Regions from separate parts of the Bordetella genomosp. 9 genome, predicted to be linked through region 2. Evidence: predicted binding sites of a transcription regulator. Region 2 holds the regulator's gene; the other holds the start of a gene.
The links. Region 2 encodes LexA, which represses DNA repair genes until DNA is damaged. Its sites were predicted from a motif close to ACTGTATNNNNATACAGT; they were not measured.
Positions count from the first base shown of each region.

Region 1 (3,417 bases), 400 kb from region 2:
CGCGCTCCGAGGCATGCCGGGAGATGGCATGCCGGGAGATGGCTGGCCGGGAAAGGGTTGGGACACCGCCGCGGGCGGGACGAACTGGCGGGTATCGAGCTGCAGGCGGTGCTGGTTCAGGCCCGCCTTGCGCACCGCGATGGCAAATCGCTGGCGCAGGAGTTCGGCCCAGATACCCGTACCGCGCATGCGCGAGCCGAACTTGGGATCGTTGCGCTTGCCTTCGCGCATGTCTTCGATACGGTGAAGCACGCGTTCGGCACGATCGGGAAAATGCGCCTGCAGCCATTCCTCGAACACCGGCTTGACTTCCCAAGGCAGCCGCACCACCGTGTAACTGGCGTAATAGGCGCCCGCCTGCCCCGCGGCTTCAACGATGCGTTCCAGGTATTCGTCGTTGATGAAAGGAATCATGGGCGCGGCAAGCACGCCCACCGGCACGCCGGCTTCTGCCAGCCTGCGCACTGTCTGCAGGCGGCGCCACGGCGCCGACGCCCGCGGTTCCAGCGTGCGCGAAAGAGCATCGTCCAGGGACGTGATGCTGATATAGACCGCCACCAGCTTGCGCCGGGCCAGGGCCTGCAGCAGGTCCAGGTCACGCTCGATGAGGGCGTTTTTCGTGACGATGGTCAGGGGGTGCCCGGTTTCGAGCAAAAGCGAAATGACCCCGCGCGTCAGCCGCCAATCGCGCTCGATCGGCTGGTAGACGTCGGTGGCGGAACCAATATTGATGGGCTCGACCCGGTAACCCGGTTTGGCCAATTCCGCGCGCAGCGCGTCCACGGCGTTTGCCTTGGCGATGAGCCGGGTTTCGAAATCCAGGCCCGGCGAATATCCCAAGTAGGCATGCGTCGGGCGGGCATAGCAATAGACGCAGCCATGCTCGCACCCCCGATACGTATTGATGGCGCGATCGAAAGGCACGTCCGGCGAATCATTGCGGGACAGCAGCTTGCGGGCCTGTTCGACCGAAACGGTGGTACGCAGTGGGAGCGCCGCGGGCGAGCCGGATGATGCGATCGGTTCGATCCGGGCTGCGGCGTCTTCATCCAAGCCTGCGTCCGCGGACGGATTCGCGGACGGATCCGCGATGCGTTCTTCGGACTGGAAGCGGTGCCGAACATTAGTAACCGCACCCCGACCGCGCAAGGCGGCGGGGGCGGCAGCCGGGGACCCAGAACCGGCAAAAACGGAATGATCGGTACGTGCCATGAGGGTACTGTACATCCATACAGTATTCCTGGCAAGCACCCGCCGCCGTTTTTCTGGCGACGCCCCACTTTACTCCAAGTCCCCGCGCCGCCGCCTGCGAAATCCGCGAGTGTGGCTTTGCCGCAAAACCCGCATGAAGCAAGGCTCTGCGGCCCGCCACCGTGGTAAAAGAGCGCCCCCCGGGCAGCCCTCAGCGCAGCATCCCGGCCGCGGCGGTCTGATGCGTGGCAGCGTCAATCAGGATGAACGCACCGGTTGCGGCAACCTCGTCATAAGGGTCCATGGCAAGCGGATCACGCGTGGCGATGCGTACCTTGCCGATATCGTTCATCGACAGCGTGCCGACATCGCCCTCCACTTCCCGCAGTTCGTGAATATCGCGGCGTGTCGCCACCTCGCGCACCACGGCCGTGGTCAGGCGGGTACCGTGCTTGAGCAGATACTTGCGCGCCGGGTTCAGCGGCTGCGTATCGAGCCAGCAGATCTCCGCCTCGAAATTCTTGCCGACGCTGGCCGGAGCCGCCGCGTGCGACAGCACGTCCCCGCGCGACACATCGACGTCCCGGTCGAGCACGACGACGACGGAGTCCCCCGCCTCGGCATGCGACAGCACGCGCTCGTGGGCGCGGATTTCGGCAACACGCGCGGCAACGCCGGAAGGTTGCACCACGATCTCGTCGCCAGGACGCAACGTCCCGCTTGCAATACGGCCGGCATACCCCCTGAAATCCTTCGCACTGCTGCCATCATGGCGCACGACCCACTGCACCGGAAAACGCAGCGGCGCGCCATCATCGCGCTGCACGGGATCCAGCGACTCCAGCAGTGCGAGCAGCGGCCCGCCGTCGTACCACGGCGATCGAGGCGAAGACGAGACCACGTTGTCCCCGTTCAGCGCCGACATCGGCAAAGCGTGGAAGCGCTCGATGCCGATACGGCGCGCCAGGTCGGCGTACGCGCCGCGGATGCGCTCGAACACCGCCCGGTCCCAGTCCACCAGGTCCATCTTGTTGATGGCGACGACGATGTGGCGGATCCCAAGCAGACGCGCGATGGTGCTATGGCGCTTGGTCTGCGGCAACAGGCGCCCGTCGGCCGCGCGCGTTGCGTCGATCAGGATGACCGCGACATCGGCCGTCGAGGCACCAGTCACCATGTTGCGCGTGTACTGCTCATGGCCCGGCGCGTCGGCGATGATGAACTTGCGCCGCGGGGTGGCGAAGTAGCGGTAGGCAACGTCGATGGTGATGCCCTGCTCCCGCTCGGCTTCCAGGCCGTCCGTCAGCAGTGCGAAGTCGATGCCGTCGCCCGCCACCCGCTTGTACTTCGCGCGGCCGATCGCATCGAGCTGGTCGGCGAACACGCTTTTGCTGTCGTAGAGCAGCCTGCCGATCAGGGTCGACTTGCCGTCGTCCACGGAGCCGGCCGTGATGAGCCGGATGACGGCGGTCTCGCCCGCCGGAAGGAAAGATTCGCTGACTGCGTTCATGCTTGCTCCCTGGCGCTCAGAAATAACCTTCTTTCTTGCGCCGTTCCATCGATGCTTCCGAGGTCTGGTCGTCCATGCGGGTCGCGCCGCGCTCAGTGACGTCGCTCAGGGCCGTTTCGGCGATGATGGCCGCGTTGTCCGCGGCTTCGGATGCGACCGGGCACGTGCACGAAATATCGCCCACCGTGCGGAAGCGCACGGACAAGGTCTCAACCTGTTCGCCCGGCTGCGGCGGCGTCAGGGGCGTGACGGGCACCAGCAGGCCGCGACGGCGCACGACCTCGCGCCGGTGCGCATAGTAGATCGACGGCAACGCCAGATTCTCGCGCTCGATGTATTGCCACACGTCCAGCTCGGTCCAGTTGGAAATGGGAAATACGCGCATGTTCTCGCCGCGGTGAACGCGGGTGTTGTACAGGCTCCAGACTTCCGGGCGCTGGCTCTTGGGATCCCATTGCCCGAACTCGTCGCGGAAGGAAAAGATGCGCTCCTTCGCGCGCGCCTTTTCTTCATCGCGCCGGGCGCCGCCGATGCACGCATCGAAACCGAACTCCGCGATGGCTTCCAGAAGCGTCACCGCCTGCGCCGCATTGCGCGAATCGGTTTCCTTGCGCAGGCTGACGGTCCCGCGCGCGATGGAGTCTTCCACGCTGCGTACGATCAGGTCCTCGCCCAGCTCGGCGGCGCGCGCGTCGCGGAACTGGATCACCTCCGGG
Region 1 is NZ_CP021109.1:1,517,929-1,521,345, reverse strand. It holds gene CAL13_RS07015 (PA0069 family radical SAM protein) at 1-1,212, opposite strand, end outside; gene CAL13_RS07010 (sulfate adenylyltransferase subunit 1) at 1,403-2,701, opposite strand; gene cysD (sulfate adenylyltransferase subunit CysD) at 2,718-3,417, opposite strand, start outside.
Region 1: the regulator LexA is predicted to act here: its motif matches at 1,219-1,236, upstream of CAL13_RS07015 (PA0069 family radical SAM protein).

Region 2 (3,417 bases):
TCGGGGTAAACCCCCCATTATCCGCCGCATATACGGCTGCGTCCACCCACCCTTTCTGCGATCCGATGAGCACCCTTTTTCAAAACGTCGAATTGGCCCCGCGCGACCCTATCCTGGGGCTGAATGAGCAATACAACGCCGATCCCCGTGCGGGCAAGGTCAATCTCGGCGTGGGGGTGTACTACGACGATAACGGCCGCATCCCCCTGCTGGCTGCCGTCCGCAAGGCAGAGGTGGCTCGCATCGAAGCGGCCGCTGCGCGCGGCTACCTGCCCATCGAGGGGATCGCCAGCTACAACAAAGGCGCGCAGGCCTTGCTGCTGGGCGCCGATTCGCCCCTTACCGCGGCGGGACGGGTCTTGACCACCCAGGCCCTGGGCGGCACCGGCGCGCTGAAGATCGGCGCGGACTTCCTGCACCAGTTGCTGCCTGACGCCAAGGCCTACATCAGCGATCCGAGCTGGGAGAACCATCGCGCCCTGTTCGAACGCGCCGGTTTCCAGGTCGAAACGTATCCGTACTACGATGCCGCCACGCACGGACTGAACTTCGAAGGCATGCTGGCCGGGCTGAAGTCCATGCCGGCCGGCAGCGTCGTGGTCCTGCATGCCTGCTGCCACAACCCCACGGGCGTGGATCCCACGATGGAACAATGGCAGCAGATCGCCAACGTCGTGAAGGAACGCGATCTCGTGCCCTTCCTCGACATCGCCTACCAGGGCTTCGGTGCGGGCCTGCACGAGGATGCCGCCGTGGTGCGCTTGTTCGCGGGAATGGATATGACGGTGTTCGTCAGCTCCTCCTTCTCCAAGTCCTTTTCGCTGTACGGCGAACGCGTCGGCGCGCTGACCGTCGTGGCCGGCAGCAAGGACGAGGCCACGCGTGTGCTCAGCCAGCTCAAGCGGGTCATCCGCACCAACTACTCCAACCCGCCCACGCACGGGGGCACTATTGTTTCGACCGTGCTCAACAGCCCGGAACTGTTCGCATTGTGGGAGCAGGAGTTGGCGGGCATGCGGGACCGCATCCGCCTGATGCGTCAGCAGCTGGTCGCAAAAATCAAGGAGAACGGCGCCCAGCAGGACTTCAGCTTCGTGCTCGACCAGCGCGGCATGTTCTCCTATTCGGGATTGACCTCCGCCCAGGTCGACCGCTTGCGCGAAGAACATGGCGTGTACGCCATTGGCACCGGCCGCATTTGCGTCGCGGCGCTGAACAGCCAGAACATCGACACAGTGGCGAAAAGCATTGCCGCAGTGCTGCGGGGCTGAGAACCCTTCGCGGCAGCCTGGGGTAAAGAAAGCGGGGCCTGCGCCCCGCTTTTTTGTTGCTCGATTCCGCTGGCCCTTGCGTTTTCAAGCTGCGTCCCCCAAAATGGCGACCTGTATATCCATACAGGGCACAGCAATCCGCCATGGCCAGCAAACTTACCGAACGCCAGCAGCAGATCCTCGATCTCATTCGTCAGGCCGTCGCCAGCACGGGCTTCCCGCCCACGCGCGCCGAAATCGCCCAGGCGCTTGGTTTCCGGTCACCCAACGCGGCCGAAGATCACCTCAAGGCGCTGGCGCGCAAGGGCGCCATCGAGCTCACTGCAGGGGCGTCGCGCGGCATCCGATTGAAAGAGGCGCGACCTGAAGGCCAGCAGCCGTTGCTGCCCATCCCCTCCCTTGCCCAACTTGTACTGCCGTTGGTCGGCCGTGTGGCAGCCGGCAGCCCGATCCTGGCCGCCGAGCACGTGGAACGCGACGTGGGCGTCGATCCTTCTCTCTTCGCGCAGCGGCCGGATTACCTGTTGAAGGTGCGCGGCATGAGCATGCGCGACGTCGGCATTCTTGATGGCGATCTCCTCGCCGTCAAAAAAGCCAGCGAAGCCCGAGACGGCCAGATCGTTGTCGCGCGGATCGATGAAGACGTCACCGTCAAGCGTCTGCAACGGCAAGACGGCCGCATCCGGCTCCTGCCGGAAAATCCGGACTTCGAACCCATCGTCGTCCAGCCAGGGCAGGAGTTTGCACTGGAAGGCATTGCAGTGGGCCTTATCCGAACGCAGGCGCTGCACTGAGGCCCGGCGAACGAAGAATTTCCAGCACAGAAAAAGAGCCCGGGAGCTTTCGCCTCCGGGCTCTTGTTTTTGCCGGCTAGGCGGCCGGCCAGCGGTGGGACCGTCATGAAACCGTCCCGCCGCGTCCTTGGCTTCAGTGCTTGATAACCGGGTCGGCGGATGCCGAAGCGGGCGCCGGGGTCACCATGGGCTTATCCTTCGCCTCTTCTTCCGTAAGCGGCTCAGGCATACGCTCCAACGCCCTTTCCAGAACCTTATCGATCCAGCGCACCGGAACGACTTCCAACTGATTCTTCACGTTGTCGGGAATCTCAGCCAGGTCCTTGACGTTTTCCTCGGGAATCAGCACGGTTTTGATCCCGCCGCGGTGCGCGGCAAGCAGCTTTTCCTTCAGGCCGCCGATTGCCAGCACTTCGCCGCGCAGCGTGATCTCGCCGGTCATCGCCACATCGGCGCGCACCGGAATACCCGACAATGCGGAAACCATGGCTGTCGTGATCGCGATACCGGCGGACGGACCGTCCTTGGGCGTCGCGCCTTCCGGAACGTGCACGTGCATGTCGCGCTTTTCGAACACGCTGTCGGCGAACCCCAGGCGGCGCGCTCGCGAACGCACCACTGTGCGGGCCGCTTCGACGGATTCCTTCATCACGTCGCCCAGGGAACCGGTACGCTGAATCGCACCCTTGCCCGGCATGTCGGCGACTTCGATGGTAAGCAGATCACCGCCTACCTCCGTCCAGGCCAAGCCGGTGACTTGTCCGACCTGGTTTTCCTTTTCGGCCATACCGAAGTTGTAGCGGCGCACGCCCAGGTAATCGCTCAGGTTTTCCGACGTAACGGCAATCGTCGTCGTGTCGGCCGCGCCCTTCGCTGCATCGCCTTCCGCCTTCGCATCGCGCTCGGTCAGCAGCTGCTTGACCACCTTGCGGCAGATCTTGCCGACCTCGCGTTCGAGCGCCCGCACGCCAGCCTCGCGCGTGTAGTAGCGCACGATGTCGCGCAGGGCCGATTCGTCGATCGTCAGTTCGTTCTCCTTCAGCCCGTTGTTCTTCAGGAGCTTCGGGATCAGGTGATCGCTGGCGATGTGAACCTTCTCGTCTTCGGTGTAGCCCGACAGCCGGATCACTTCCATCCGGTCCAGCAGGGCCGGCGGAATGTTCAGCGTGTTGCTGGTGGCAACGAACATGACGTCGGACAGGTCGAAATCGACCTCAACGTAGTGATCCTGGAAGGTATGGTTCTGCTCCGGATCCAACACCTCCAGCAACGCCGAAGACGGATCGCCACGGAAGTCCATGCCGAGCTTGTCGATCTCGTCGAGCAGGAACAGCGGATTGCGCACGCCCACC
Region 2 is NZ_CP021109.1:1,913,790-1,917,206, reverse strand. It holds gene CAL13_RS08980 (amino acid aminotransferase) at 66-1,271, shown strand; gene lexA (transcriptional repressor LexA) at 1,415-2,065, shown strand; gene lon (endopeptidase La) at 2,199-3,417, opposite strand, start outside.